2 regions of the Bacillus rugosus genome follow, and region 1 is predicted to be linked to the other one. Evidence: predicted binding sites of a transcription regulator. Region 1 holds the regulator's gene; the other holds the start of a gene.
What was found. The regulator LexA, encoded in region 1, represses DNA repair genes until DNA is damaged. The targets are predictions, from matches to a motif close to CGAACATATGTTCG.

Region 1 (7,986 bases):
ATATTTAGCGAATTGGGCTTTCCATTCCTGTTCCTTTTTCTCGCCTGATTCTTTAACCGCTGAAGCGAAATGCTCATATACTTCTGACGGAACGTAGAAATCTTCTTCATACGTCCACGCGTAAGCTTCTTTTGTTAACTTGCTTTCCTCTTTACCAAGCGGAGCACCGTGAACACCAGATGTGCCGGCACGGTTAGGTGAACCGAATCCGATTGTCGTTTTCACTTCAATTAATGTAGGTTTCTTTTCATTTTGGCGTGCTTTTTCGATAGCCGCTGTTAATTCTTCAATATTGTTTCCATCCTCAACATAAAGAACTTCCCAATTCATTGCTTCAAATCGCTGTTTCACGTTTTCAGAGAATGAACGGTCGAGATCTCCATCGAGAGAGATGTCATTAGAATCGTATAATACGATCAGACGGCCAAGCTGAAGATGGCCTGCGAGTGAAGCGGCTTCAGAAGAAATACCTTCCATTAAATCACCATCACCGCAAATACTGTATGTATAATGATCGACTACGTTAAATGAATCACGGTTGTAAGTTTCAGCTAAATGGCGTTCAGCGATAGCCATTCCGACTGCCATGGCAATTCCTTGGCCAAGCGGACCTGTTGTCGCATCAACACCGGCAGTATGTCCGAATTCCGGATGTCCAGGTGTTTTGCTGCCCCACTGGCGGAATCCCTTAAGATCTTCGATGCTAAGATCAAACCCGCTTAAATGAAGCATGCTGTATAAAAGTGCTGATCCGTGTCCAGCAGATAAAACAAAACGGTCACGGTTAAACCAGCCAGGGTTTGCTGGACTTACGTTCATAAATTTTGTCCACAGCGTGTATGCCATTGGAGCGGCCCCCATTGGCATCCCTGGGTGACCAGAATTTGCTTTTTCAATAGCGTCTATTGACAGTGTGCGAATGGTAGCAACTGATTTCTTTTCAATTGTATCCATAAAAATCCCCTTCCTTATGTGTTGTACCCTTACATCATAAATGTCTGACGACTTTTTCTCAACTGTTTCAGCTTAAATTTGAGAGAAACTTGTTGAATTTTGTCACATAAGAGTTTTGCTTATAGTATATGCAAAAGAGGAATACGATATTTCCGTATTCCTCTTATATTAGTGAAGTTTGTTATTTCTTTGTTCTTTTTTTAGCTTTTCTGGTGTTACATCATTGCCTTCAGGGTCAATGATTTTCACACTTTTTAATGTGTTTTTCATAGAAGAGCGAAAACCTTTCAGGTACTCTTGACGAAGCTTTTGCTGTTCGGCTTTTTCTTCTTCAGTCATAACGCCAGCTTTAGCTTTCGCAGCAAGTTCATTAATTCTGGCAATTTTTGCGTTTGAAATCATGTTAAACTCCTTTATTGCATTTTGTCTATATAGTACTAGATCAAAAAGAGTTTTACAACTGATTCACTCGGCTGTCTCGTCATTCTCTATGTATTCCTGAAACCGCCGGTGGACGGTCGCTTTAGACACATCATAGCCAAACCCTCTTAGCGTAGCCGCGATTTCTGCGAACGTCAGTTTATTCGCTCTTAGACGGACGATCTCTGAGATTGGGACCTCTATTCTTTCTTTTCCGCTGTTTTCATGTTGATTTTTCAGGTTTTTTTGCGGTTTAAAACCATTTTTTACTGCACGCTTCATTCCCCGCTTGATTTTCATGTTGTGAATTTTCCGCTGGTATTCCTCCACAATGCTGACGATCTCCAGCACCATCGAGTCAGCCTCCGATAGCTCCAGCTCACCTCTGTGAGCCGTTGTATAGACTTTCACACCTTCTCTGTAGATACAATGAAGCAATGCGATTTTTGCATTTCCCCGCCCGAGCCTTGTCTCATCCTGAACCAAAATGACATCAATTCCAGAATTTTTGATCTCATCAAGCAGTTCAAATACACCGTCCCGATCCATTTCGTATCCGCTGGCTTTTTCAGAAATCACTTTGAGGACTTCCATGCCGTTCTCGGCTGCAATGGCCGTAAGCTCCTCCTCCTGCCGCTTTAATGAAGTCTCCTGCTGTTCTTTATTTGTGCTTACGCGGGCATAAATGAGTGCTTTCATTTTTTCTATCTTTCCTCTCTATCTTACAGTTGCCAATTCATATGCATCCTGATGCTTCTTTTTCAACGGAATCACCAACTCATCTCCCGGCTGGATATCAGACGTCTGAAGATGATTGTTATCAGCTACCCATTCAATAAAATCATTTTTGTTTATCTTTTTTGTATCTGCTACCTGATCAGCAATTGACCAAAGTGTGTCGCCCTGCTGGACTTCTATTTTAACATACTGATTAAGCTCCTGACCGCTGCTTGTATATGATAGCAAAAGGATAACCGCGCTCAAAATCACTGTGAACAGACCGACAAAAATAATAGATTCTTTACTCATGATCATAACCTCCAACAGGAATGTTTGTTCGCTTTTTTATAATTTCAGTATATACGAACAAACGTTTCTGTCAATTGTTTTTTCGAACCTATGTTTGTACTGTAAGGAAAATCATGCTATAATCTACTTAAAATCGACGTTTTGAGGTGCGAAAAATGACGAAGCTATCAAAAAGGCAACTTGATATCCTCCGTTTTATTAAAGCAGAGGTTAAATCAAAAGGATATCCGCCTTCCGTGAGAGAAATCGGAGAGGCTGTCGGGCTTGCGTCCAGCTCAACTGTACACGGCCATTTGGCCCGTTTGGAAACAAAAGGGCTGATCAGACGGGATCCGACAAAACCTAGAGCAATAGAAATACTTGATGAAGAAGTAGACATTCCGCAAAGCCAGGTCGTAAATGTACCAGTCATTGGGAAAGTCACGGCGGGATCTCCTATTACAGCAGTAGAAAATATTGAAGAATATTTTCCTCTTCCTGACCGTATGGTTCCTCCTGACGAGCACGTGTTTATGCTGGAGATTATGGGAGACAGTATGATTGAAGCTGGTATTTTCGATAAGGATTATGTCATCGTTAAACAGCAAAATACAGCGAACAACGGGGAAATTGTAGTGGCGATGACAGAAGATGATGAAGCTACGGTAAAACGTTTCTATAAAGAGGATACTCACATTCGCTTACAGCCTGAAAACCCAACGATGGAACCTATCATCTTGCAGAATGTCAGCATTCTAGGGAAAGTGATTGGCGTGTTCAGAACCGTCCATTAACCTATTGATCTATCAGATGCATGAAAAACCCCCTCTTCCTTTACGGAGAGGGGGTTTATTGTACGAAAAAAGCAGGCTCGCCCTGACTTTTGGGTGCGAGCCTGAATAGGAGGAAAAAGAACATCATGTTTACACCATAATTATCCACTAAATAATTGTTGAAGTCAAGAAATTTTCTTTCCTTCAGGAAACTTTTATCATAATAATGTCCGTTTAAAACATTAGACGTTATCTCCTTAAAAATGTTTCATTTTCTTAGGTCGTGGAATGATGTTGCTTCATGTTTATGTAAGGAGCGCGGCAATTGAGTTTCAATGAAAATTTAGTACATTGTATAGTTGGTTCAACATTTTCCAAAAAAACAGCTCACTTCTCTTGATCAACGTGAGCTTCAATTAAAATGAAACATATTGTATACCATAACTGCCCTTTACCCGAACACTTGTACAGTCTTCTGAATGTTCTTCTGCAAATATACGGTAACGGTGAAATGAATCGATAGCAACCTTATCCTGAGCACTAAAATCAAACCAGCTGCCGCTGAATTGCCTCGTACTCAGTGTTGTATATTCTCCCATAAGCCCCATCCGCTGAAGTTTAACCTCAACTGAACAAGTATTGGCTCCCAATATGGTAAACTGATAGCCTAAAAATTAGTCGATCGCCGGAACATCACTGATATTTTCCAGAACAAACGTTTTTGTGCTGTCATTTAAAATAAAGTCTGTTTTGTAATCAAAATCTAAAGCTGACGCATGGGTACTGCTAATGCTAAAAAAACAATTCAAAACTGTTGTTAAGCCTAGGATTTATATTTTCAATCACATCCCTCCCTTACCATATTTTAACCATACATGATTTTTATGTATATGTTCTGTGTAGTAGCAAGAGGTCGTCTCAATCATAAAAATTCATATGCGTTTTTTGCTGTTTATAATAACGAAGCCTGTCTTGAAGGGTTCCGGTATGAAATTCAAATTTATGGCCGTCAGGGTCGGTAAAATAAATTGATTTTCGATCGCGTTCATCTCGTTCTCTGCCAGGCAGAATATTGACATGAAGCCTTTTTAATTTTGCTGACATTTCCGCAAACTCATGATCTTCAATAGTAAAAGCAATATGTGTATAAGACGCCTTAATGTCATTTCTCGGAATGTCAGATTCTTCATTAAGCGCAAGCCAGATGCCATTTAAATCAAAATATGCTGTTGTTCTTCCCTTTACCAGAAGCTTTGCATCAAACACTTTTTGATAAAAATCAATTGATGTATCCAGATGAGAAACTGAAAATAACAAGTGATTGATTCCTTTTATCTTCACAAATCATCCCCTCCTTGAAAGCTGATCATTCATTTGTACGACTTTTTTCCAAGAAAGTTTCATCCAGCCAGAAAAAAATACCAGTGTAAACAAAATCGGATTGTTTAAAATAATGACTGTACAGCGATGGCCTTTTATGGGTTCGATTTGAATAATTTGTTTACTGCCAAGGGTTTTCTTCAAAAATAACAATTTAGGTGGTCAAATGAAACATATCATTGCTCTTGCTTCAAAGGTTGCTTTTACTCTCGCCCTTTTATATGTGATTTTGGACAGATTCTATCACGCGCCCTTTTTAAGTGTGATGTTTATTGCACTTTTCTTAGGTTTTGTTTCCTATCTATCCGGTGACATACTCGTCCTTCCCAGAACAAACAATATTACAGCTTCATTGGCTGACTTTGGACTTTCATTCGTTATTCTTTGGGTCTTTGTTTTAACCCAAACAAGAAACGGTTTCTCACCATTTGCAGCTGCTCTGCTTTCCGCTGCCTGTCTAACTGTTTTTGAATACTTTTTTCATCGGTATTTGCTAAAAAATGTGCTGGATGAAACCTTCCGAAATGAACTGCCAGTCAGAGATAACACGCTGCAGTATCAAATAGAAGCCTCAGACGAGCTATTTCCTGACGTTACGAAAGAGCAGCATGAGGAATAGGAGGCTTAGTGCCTCCTATTTTTCAGTAGCTATTATTGATAAAACGGGACATTACCTCAGTAAAATCATAAAACCTTTCATTTTGAGTAACAGATCTGCTTCTTAAAGAAAAAATGCCAAACAAAGATCTTCTAAAACCTGTGCTCATTTCTAACTGGATGCTCAAACCTGTTTTTGATTTATTTGCAATGTTATTCGGACTTACACCTGCATGCGGATGGTCTGTACTGAGCAATACAGCTGGAAAACCCTCATTTTGCAGTTTTTCAACTAAATCTGCCGCTCTTATGCGATCTGTACCGCCGACTTCGATCTGCTGATCTTCTTCTGCATACCCATGCAATGAAATGACATATTCATGACTTCCTGTCATCTTCAGAGCCCGAGGCTCATCAAAATGCGTGCTTGTAATATGAAGCACTGAGTTTCCTGAAGATTTTAAGCCTTCAAATAAATACATTGAGTACTCTTTGCTGAGCTCTCTTGCTATTTCACTTGTCCCGCCTTCAATACCTCCTCCGTGAATCGCTAAAACAAGGACAGGGCTGCCGGCTTCCTTCGTAACAATGCCGTAATCAGAAGGGTCTTCATTGTGTTTTAATTCCTCAAAATTCTGATATACATCTTCAGCATATATTGAAGAAATCGGAGTAAATACCATAAAAACAAACAATAATTTTACAATATTAAGAGTTGATGGAAAACGTTTGGCTATGTTACAATCAACATGCTTCAAGGAATGGAGCAAACGGCGGAGCAGGGATACTTTGGCCGGTTTCATCTACTCCGCCTCTAAGTCCATATCAACAGGATGTCGGTTTCTTTGAGGCTTTAGCACGAATTTCTCGTCCTCCTTGTTAAATTTTTGTTAAATTCACAATATTATATACCATTAGCCCGGGCGCTGTTCTTCCCATTTCTGAATTTATGAAAAGTAAGTTGGAACCACCTTCCTTTTTCCCTATTCTCATATCAAACCAAAAAACGCACCTGCCCTTTGGCCTGTGCATTTTTATTTTCTTTTCATTCTTCTTTTCTTTTCTTTATTCAGTTTCATGATGTTTTTTTCAATTTTCCTTATTTTTTGCCTTTGCGGGATTGTTTTCACTTCATAATAAACAGCGATAAACCCGCTTAATGTCACTGCTGCGATGTAAAGGACACGCTGATTGATCATCCGGTCAGCGCGCCCATGATTACCCGCTTCTTTTTCCAGTCTTTCGATCACGTCTTTATCGAACAGCTGATCGACATACACTTGTTTCATTCCCACTGTAAACCCCGCAGCTAGCCAAAGAATCAGAAAACAACTGATATAAAACATCATAATATCCTTCCTTTCCTGTCTAGATGCGCAGAATGGGAATGAGGCTGATCGATACGCAAACAGATGTCAGCCGGAGCCTCTTCTTTGTGTTAGGTTCTTTCATTTGGGCGGGCAATATGTGTAATACTGTAATGAACAGTTAGAAATTTTATTCCAAACAGCCACATATGATGAATAGCGGTTAATCTGTTGTCATACGCAGCTTCTATCAGAAAGGTTTCAGATAAAGGCAGCGGACAAGTTCCCGCTATTGTTTGCAGATAAATCCCCTCATCCCCGGCTCCGCTTTTTCTCCGCCTGCTTGTCAAAACCAGCCTCTCCTGATGATGATAAGGCTTTAAAATGCCTGTCATGCTGCTGAATGGAAGCGGGAGAGAGATGTTCATATACCCTTCTCCATTTGAACGATACACTGAATATAAAGCTGTAAAAATGGTTTCGTCTTTTTCATTTGTTCTGATCCAGGCACGCACTTTTTTTCTTCCGTCTTTTTTCGTTTCAACACCCTTTATCGAGCTGGACATCCTATACCAGTCAGGGTTCGTCGACAGATGTATTTGGCCGGTTCTTCTGCTGAACCATTCGTAAACAATTGCAAACGGCCGAAACCATGTGCTCCACGTCACTTTTGCCTTTACATTATAATCAATGGTTTGTTCATAAAACGATAGGATGAACGGCGCCAGATTTTCCGGTAAAAAATCTTTTGAACGAAGGCTTCCCATATCATCCACAAGCCCTCTGTACGGTACGTTATTTTCAGCTTGAATGTTAGCTAAAAAGTCTTTTCCAATCCTTCTTTTTCCGTAGATACGGCTGAATGCCTTTCCGCTGTCTGCATCAAAGGGCTTCGGATCTTCTATTCTCCATCCTATGAGAGCGGGCAATATAACAAAAAACGCGTTAACAAAACCGTGAATCCAAATCATCTGATTAATGGTTAGTGTAACGTCTTGCCGAAATACACCAAATGAATAAACCATCGAGAAAGTGATCGTTATCATTAGTACGGCAGAAGAAAGCCGAATAAGAAATTTCCCTGTCGTGCTTCGAAAAGCTGTGGTGAACACCAAAAATGTGTGAAGATAAAGCGCCGCCATATAGATGCCAACCGCAATGATATCAAGTGTTTTTGAATATGTGATGCCAAGCGCGATAAGAAGGGGCGAAATTAAAATCACCCATGTTATCCACCTGTACAATATCCGATTTTTTCTGGTGATTCTCCCGAGCAAGCCATTAAAGATCGGGATAAGAAAAGCTGAATAGTGAAAGTGGACAGCAGTCAGCAAAATGATGAGAGGGCCGAATTGCATGATCTGCAAATGTGCAGTATAAGCAAAAAACCAAAACCCTCCGCCCGCCAAATAGATAAGCCCGAACAGAACTGATGTCTCTTCGATTCTATGTATCTTTGTTTGCCAGAGGCGAAGAATCGCATATAACGCCATAAATACTGTGTACATCCACCAGATCAGCGCGAAACCCCCGATGTCTGTCACAAG
Region 2 (7,986 bases), 410 kb from region 1:
GAACTTGATCCAACAATCGTATACCCAGGTCACGGTGAAACGATTACCAGCGTACAGGCGCTGATTGAGAAGCGTTTTGACAAGCAGAGAAACAGGACGGAGGATGTGCGGCGCATGCTGGATGAAAAACCGATGACAGCTTTTCAGGTTTGTCAGCAGCTTTTTCCTGCTGTGTATGAAAAGGAATTATTTTTAACGATGTCAGAAACGGCAGGGCATCTTGATGTGTTGGCGGCAGAAGAATCCATCACGTCATATTGGGAAGGAAATACTGCATACTTTAGAACAATGAAGAGGTGAAATGGGTGAAACATATAGCGGGAAAGCGGATTTGGATAACCGGCGCTTCAGGAGGGCTCGGTGAAAGAATCGCATATTTATGCGCTGCTGAAGGAGCCCATGTCCTGCTGTCGGCAAGACGTGAGGATCGTTTGATAGAAATCAAAAGGAAGATAACTGAGGAATGGAGCGGACAGTGTGAGATATTCCCTCTGGATGTCGGCCGCCTAGAGGATATCGCCCTTGTCCGCGAGCAGATCGGCTCGGTTGATGTACTGATCAACAATGCAGGCTTTGGTATATTTGAAACGGTTTTAGACTCGACACTGGATGACATGAAAGCGATGTTTGATGTGAATGTCTTCGGCTTGATCGCCTGTACAAAAGCGGTGCTTCCGCAAATGCTTGAGCAAAAAAAGGGTCATATCATCAATATCGCTTCTCAAGCGGGGAAGATTGCAACACCAAAGTCGAGCCTTTATTCCGCGACAAAACATGCCGTGCTCGGCTACTCAAACGCTTTGCGGATGGAGCTGGCGGGAACCGGCATTTATGTGACAACAGTTAATCCGGGTCCGATTCAGACGAACTTTTTTTCCATTGCCGATAAAGGCGGGGACTATGTCAAAAATGTCGGCCGCTGGATGCTTGATCCTGATGACGTGGCAGCTCAAATTACAGCTGCTATATTCACGAACAAACGGGAGATCAACCTTCCGCGTATAATGAGTGCCGGCACCAAGCTGTATCAGCTGTTTCCAGCTCTCGTTGAAAAGCTGGCAGGACGTGTGCTCATGAAAAAATAGATGGACCTGCCTGTAGTGAGAGGCTTGTTGGCATGATCACAGGCAGTTTTTTATAGAGGAAGGGAGAAATATTGAATGTCAATCAATCAAGAAGCCCTTCACGTTCTGCTCAAAGATCCGTTTATTCAGAAACTGATTGAGGCAGAGCCTGTATTCTGGGCAAATTCGGGCAAGAAAGAGGGCCCGTTATTTCATGCAGATGAGTGGGAAAGTGAGATAGAAGAGGCGAAAAAAAGGCTACGGCGGTTTGCTCCTTATATTGCCGAGGTGTTTCCTGAGACGAAAGATGCCAAAGGGATGATCGAGTCTCCGCTTTTTGAGATGCAACATATGAAAGAAAAGGTGGAAGCGGCATATCAGCAGCCATTTCCGGGAAGATGGCTTTTAAAGTGCGACCATGAGCTTCCGATTTCAGGTTCGATTAAAGCGCGGGGCGGAATTTATGAAGTATTGAAGCATGCTGAAAAGCTGGCGCTTCAAGAAGGAATGCTTCAGGAAACGGATGATTACCGCATTTTACAGGAAGACCGGTTTACCGCGTTTTTCTCCCGCTATTCGATTGCTGTCGGTTCGACAGGAAATCTAGGATTAAGCATCGGCATCATCGGTGCCACACTCGGATTTCGCGTGACAGTGCATATGTCCGCCGATGCTAAGCAGTGGAAAAAGGATCTCCTTCGCCAAAAGGGTGTCACTGTCATGGAGTATGAATCAGATTACAGTGAAGCAGTGAAAGAAGGGAGACGGCAGGCGGAACAAGATCCATTCTGTTATTTCATTGATGATGAACATTCCCGCCAGCTGTTTTTAGGATATGCTGTTGCCGCCAGCCGATTAAAAAACCAGCTTGACTGTATGAATATACAACCAAGTCTTGAGACGCCGCTGTTTGTTTATCTGCCGTGCGGTGTCGGCGGAGGGCCGGGCGGTGTTGCATTTGGGCTGAAGCTTTTATATGGAGACCATGTTCATGTGTTTTTCGCAGAACCGACTCATTCACCGTGTATGCTGTTAGGGCTTTATTCCGGCCTTCACGAGAAGATTTCTGTCCAGGATATCGGCCTGGATAATCGGACGGCTGCTGACGGGCTTGCCGTAGGGAGGCCGTCAGGATTTGTCGGCAAGCTGATTGAACCGCTGCTGAGCGGCTGTTATACAGTAGAGGACGATACGCTTTATACCTTGCTTCATATGCTGGCTGTATCTGAAAATAAATATTTAGAGCCCTCTGCTCTTGCCGGCATGTTTGGGCCTGTTCAGCTTTTTTCGACAGAAGAAGGAAGAAGCTTTAGTCAGCAACATAATATGGAACATGCCGTACATGTCGTCTGGGGAACAGGAGGAAGCATGGTTCCAAAAGAAGAAATGGCTGCGTATAACCGGATTGGTGCGGATTTGCTGAAAAACGAAATGAAAAAATAAGCAGACAGTGAAAGGGTTTTCCGTTACAATCTTTGTAAGGGTTTTAACCTTCAGAGAGTCAGGTGTAAACAGTGAAAAATAAAGAGCTTAACTTACATACTTTATATACAAAGCACAATCGTGAGTCTTGGTCTGGTTTTGGGGGACATTTGTCGATTGCTGTTTCTGAAGAAGAGGCAAAAGCCGTGGAAGGGCTGAATGATTATCTATCTGTTGAAGAAGTGGAAACGATCTATATTCCGCTTGTTCGCCTGCTTCATTTGCATGTTAAGTCTGCGGCCGAACGCAATAAGCATGTCAATGTTTTTTTAAAGCACCCTCATTCAGCCAAGATTCCGTTTATTATCGGCATCGCCGGCAGTGTGGCAGTCGGGAAAAGCACGACGGCGCGGATATTGCAAAAGCTGCTTTCGCGTTTGCCGGACCGTCCTAAAGTGAGCCTTATCACGACAGATGGTTTTTTATTTCCTACAGCCGAGCTGGAAAAGAAAAATATGATGTCACGAAAAGGGTTTCCCGAAAGCTATGACGTAAAGGCGCTGCTCGAATTCTTGAATGACTTAAAATCAGGAAAAGACAGAGTAAAGGCCCCGGTGTATTCCCATCTCACCTATGACCGGGAGGAAGGTGTGTTCGAGGTTGTAGAACAGGCCGATATTGTGATTATTGAAGGCATTAATGTTCTTCAGTCGCCCACCTTGGAGGATGACCGGGAAAATCCGCGTATTTTTGTTTCCGATTTCTTTGATTTTTCGATTTATGTGGATGCGGAAGAAAGCCGGATTTTCACTTGGTATTTAGAGCGTTTTCGCCTGCTTCGGGAAACAGCTTTTCAAAATCCCGATTCTTATTTTCATAAATTCAAAGACTTGTCTGATCAGGAGGCTGATGAGATGGCGGCCTCGATTTGGGAGAGTGTCAACCGGCCGAATTTATATGAAAATATCTTGCCGACTAAATTCAGGTCAGATCTCATTTTGCGTAAGGGAGACGGGCATAAGGTCGAGGAAGTGCTGGTAAGGAGGGTATGAAATTGTGCATCATATCGAACTGTATGTCTCTGATTTGGAGGCGTCTAGGCGGTTTTGGGGCTGGTTCTTAAAAGAACTTGGCTATAAAGGGTATCAAAAATGGAGCTCAGGCATCAGCTGGAAGAAAGATCGTTTTTACCTAGTGATTGTGCAGGCGAAAGAGCCATTTCTAGAGCCGAAATACCATAGATGCCGAGTCGGTCTGAACCATCTCGCATTTCATGCTGAATCCAAGCTTCAAGTCGATCAGATGACTGAAAAATTGACGGCAAAAGGTTATCGTGTGTTGTACCGAGACAGGCATCCTTTTGCCGGAGGAGACGGGCATTATGCAGTCTTTTGTGAGGATCCAGACCGGATTAAGGTAGAGCTCGTTGCCCCAAGCTGTTAATCGTGATCTTCGGACAGGCTGTTCAGCTTTTTCTCAATGCGATCCAGCTGCGCTTTTCGGTTTTTCGCATACTTGAAGCCTGTAACAGCCGCAAAGATGACAGCGGCAAATATAATAAATACAAACAGCTGAAACATTATATCACCTATATTCATGTTCATCACCTCATTGTTGCGGGAGAGATTGGTTCTCTCCCGTTTTTTTATTTAAAGCGGCTTTTCCAGCCTGGATTGGTGTTTTGTGATTTCCATTTTCATTTGCCGATAGGCGAACGCTAAAAATGGCAGGCCGAGCAGGGTGATGCCGCTCAGGACAGAAAAAACAAAAATCGGCCGGCCAGCGCCAAATAGGTCTATACATATACCCCCGACCCAGGGGCCGATGACGTTTCCGAGCTGTGAAAAACCGATTGCCCCAAAATAAGTGCCTTTTAATCCTGGTTTTGCAATCTGGTCTACAAACAAATCCATCATAGAGAATAAAAGAACTTCGCCGATTGTAAATGTCACCACAATCATCACAAGTGATGAAACACCGTGTGATATGGTGAAAATGGCCAAGCTGATACTAACCATCACATTACCGAGCATCAGGGAGCAAAGCGGCGAAAAACGTTTTGCAAAATGGACGATGGGAAATTGCGTTGCCAACACAACGATTGCGTTTAATGTCAGCATCAACCCATACAGCTTCGTTCCATTGCCGATCAAGGGGTTCTGCGCCATGTACTGCGGGAATGTGGAACTGAATTGTGAGTAGCCGAAGGTGCATAGTGTAATGCCGATCAAAGCAATTGTAAAAAGATGATCCTTTTGCGTTACCATAAACGCTTCCCGCACGCTCATATTTTGGGGTTGGCTTGATGCTGACAAGGATGGATGTTTTTTAAATTGGATGGCAAGCACGAGGCCGTATAGTCCGTAAATGACTGCGGGCACCAAAAAGGGTGCGGTCGATTGCGATGAGCCGAAATACAGGCCGAGCACCGGTCCGAAGACAACACCGATATTAATAGCTGCATAGCGTAAATTAAAAACAAGCAGTCTCGTTTTTTCTTCTGTCATATCAGACAGCAAGGCCTTTGAAGCAGGCTCGAACAGTGATTTGCATAGACCGTTTAATGCGTTTACCACAAAAAACACCCAGAGATGAGATGCCGCCGCAAAGCCTGCAAATACCAGCATCCATCCGAAAATCGATACAAGCATCATGTTTTTTCTGCCGAATTTATCTGAGATATATCCGCCGTAAAAGCTTGCGAGGATGCCGACTGATGAGCTTGCGGCAATGACCAGCCCTGCATAGGAAGCAGATGCGCCTTGAACGGCCGTTAAATAAATCGCTAAAAAAGGAATGCTCATCGATGTTGCCATTCTGCCGAAAATGGTTCCGATGATAATTGTCCAGCTGATGGAGTGGATATCTTTCCATTTCTTCATGAATCGTATCTCTCCTGTATTGTAAGATCTTTTTCTATCATATATGAAAAAATTCCCTTCTCCAATGGGGAATTCAAAATATTTTGTTATTGGCATTTATAAAACATGTCCTACTTTATGGATTGCAATATACCATGTGTGGAGGATGCACATGGCTGACGTTACATTGTTGAAATTGAGGTTAAAGCATTCGGAAGGAAATGACGTTATGTCCGGCGTTTATCTGTGGTAAAAGCGTAATATTAATTGATGCTGAATGCGGGGGCATTTTAAAGTCGTTCGGCAGGACATGGAAGCAAAGGGATGTCCGTTTGAAACATTAAAGGCCGTAATTTTAACCCATCAGGGTGTGGATCAAGTTTCGTAAATGCTAGTGATGCCGGAGATGAGATCAAAATTTACGCTAAAAACCGACATGAACTGGAGGACAAAAGAAGATGCCGCGTTTCTTCCGAATGAATCAAAGTAGATTTCGAAAATTAAGTGTATGACACGGCTTGAGGAATGGGCAGTTATCCCGTTTTGAAGGGTATTCGGGTGATTTTTTTGTCAGGCATATCAATCTACGGAGTGTGAGAAATTCCTGCTTTGCTTTCTTCACAAGCCTTTTTGCCGTATGACATTGAGACTGTTTTCTGCATCACGGCGGTGTTTTCAAAGGGAAGACGCATTAGCGGCTGACGGTGTGACCTGCGCTTAAGAGAACAGCCCTTGGTTTGTGACATAGTCATAAATGATATCTTCTATATGCGCATGCAGATCCTCATCAGGTTCTTCATTCCGTCTCTCTTCTAAGGCTGCTTTCAGGCTTTGTTTTTCATACGGGCTTAACGGATCTATGGCAACATTTCTGCCGTATTGACGCAGTGCCTGCCCCATCATTTTTTCGACAAATTTCTCCATTATGACTCTCCTATCTTTATGCTTCGCTTTCATTCTACTAAATGTTTCTCTTCTCTCAAACCCTTGGATCATATTTTCTGTCAGACAAGAATCATTTACCAGTATAAATCGAACATACTTTCGCATATAATAGAAAAACGAACATAAGTTCTTTTTAGAGGTGTGTATGATGAAAGAAAAAGTGATTTTTCTCGTTGACATGCAATCGTTTTATGCATCTGTAGAGAAAGCGGAAAATCCACATTTGAAAAATAAGCCCGTCATTGTTTCAGGTGATCCTGAAAAAAGGGGCGGAGTCGTATTGGCTGCCTGTCCGCTGGCGAAACAAAAGGGTGTGGCGAATGCTTCGCGGCTGTGGGAGGCGCAGGAAAAGTGCCCTGAAGCTGTTGTGCTCCGGCCCCGTATGCAGCGGTATATTGATGTATCACTGCAAATTACCGCCATTCTAGAGGAATATACAGACCTTGTAGAGCCGTATTCCATTGACGAACAGTTCATGGACATTACAGGCAGTCAGAAGCTGTTTGGGACGCCGGAAGAGATTGCAAAAAGCATTCAGGGCAGAATCATGCGGGAGATCGGCGTTTATGCGCGGGTCGGAATCGGTCCTAATAAAGCGCTAGCCAAAATCGCGTGCGACAATTTTGCCAAAAAGAATAAGAACGGTATTTTTACCTTAACGAAAGAAAATATGAAAACTGAAATGTGGCCGCTTCCGGTGGGCAGCATGTTTGGCGTCGGGAGCCGCATGAAGCATCATTTAAACCGGATGGGCATCAGCACGATCGGCGGGCTTGCGGCTTTTCCGCTCGATCTTTTAAAAAAGAAATGGGGCATTAACGGCCATGTGCTGTGGATGACGGCGAACGGGATCGACTATTCCCCTGTATCTACTTCATCTCTGGACGGACAAAAGGCGATTGGCCATGGAATGACTCTCCCGAGAGACTACGAACACTTTGACAAAGAAATCAAAGTCGTACTGCTGGAGCTGAGTGAAGAAGTGTGCAGGCGAAGCCGAAACGCCGGAGTAATGGGGCAGACGGTATCAGTGAGCTGCCGGGGTGCTGATTTTGATTGGCCGACGGGCTTCAACCGGCAAGTGAAGCTGGCGGAGCCGACTAATTCTACCCAGGATGTATATGAGGCTGTATGCCGGCTGTTTCTTACGTTTTGGGACGGGAAGCCTGTCCGCCGTCTCGGGGTCAATCTGTCCCAGCTCTCATCTGATGACATATGGCAGCTCAATTTATTTCAGGATTATGCAAAGAAAATGAGCCTTGGCTATGTGATGGATGGCATTAAAAACCGGTTCGGCGATACAGCCATCATCAGGGCGGCGTCACTGACAGCGGCAGGCCAGGCATTTGAACGTGCGGCTAAAATAGGAGGGCACTATAAATGAATGACTATTTAAAAAGAGGCAACCTGCTGTGGGAAGGAAGCAGGATGTTTCTGCCGGAGCATAAACAAAGCCTGCTTGAGAGAAAGCGCCATAAACAGAAGCTGCAAAAGCCGATCCTTGATCCTGATAAGCTGGAGGAAATGAATCAAACGCTTTGCGCCGCGATGGAGTTTGCCCAGAATATCACTGTCAGCTGCTTTCAGGATGGTGAAATTGTCCGCTGTACCGGGAAGATCTGCCGGTATGAAGAGTTTGAAAAAACAGTATGGATAAAAGGAGACGAAGATCAGCTTTATAAGCTGAAACTTGA

Region 2: a site for LexA is predicted at 6,381-6,394, ahead of M0696_RS11745 (DNA polymerase IV). Genes of this name have one in related genera too.

Annotation. Positions count from the first base shown of each region.
Region 1 covers NZ_CP096590.1:1,940,720-1,948,705, reverse strand. The annotation lists gene tkt (transketolase) at 1-954, opposite strand, end outside; gene M0696_RS09670 (DUF896 domain-containing protein) at 1,123-1,356, opposite strand; gene M0696_RS09665 (YneB family resolvase-like protein) at 1,420-2,073, opposite strand; gene yneA (cell division suppressor protein YneA) at 2,092-2,409, opposite strand; gene lexA (transcriptional repressor LexA) at 2,559-3,176, shown strand; gene fosM (FosM family fosfomycin resistance protein) at 4,074-4,496, opposite strand; gene M0696_RS09645 (YndM family protein) at 4,702-5,154, shown strand; gene M0696_RS09640 (poly-gamma-glutamate hydrolase family protein) at 5,177-5,935, opposite strand; gene M0696_RS09635 (hypothetical protein) at 6,167-6,481, opposite strand; gene M0696_RS09630 (YndJ family protein) at 6,571-7,986, opposite strand, start outside.
Region 2 covers NZ_CP096590.1:2,347,568-2,355,553, reverse strand. The annotation lists gene M0696_RS11785 (MBL fold metallo-hydrolase) at 1-300, shown strand, start outside; gene M0696_RS11780 (SDR family NAD(P)-dependent oxidoreductase) at 306-1,085, shown strand; gene dsdA (D-serine ammonia-lyase) at 1,161-2,507, shown strand; gene coaA (type I pantothenate kinase) at 2,579-3,538, shown strand; gene M0696_RS11765 (VOC family protein) at 3,543-3,929, shown strand; gene M0696_RS11760 (hypothetical protein) at 3,926-4,084, opposite strand; gene M0696_RS11755 (MDR family MFS transporter) at 4,136-5,368, opposite strand; gene M0696_RS11750 (YqzH family protein) at 6,065-6,271, opposite strand; gene M0696_RS11745 (DNA polymerase IV) at 6,438-7,676, shown strand; gene M0696_RS11740 (YolD-like family protein) at 7,673-7,986, shown strand, end outside.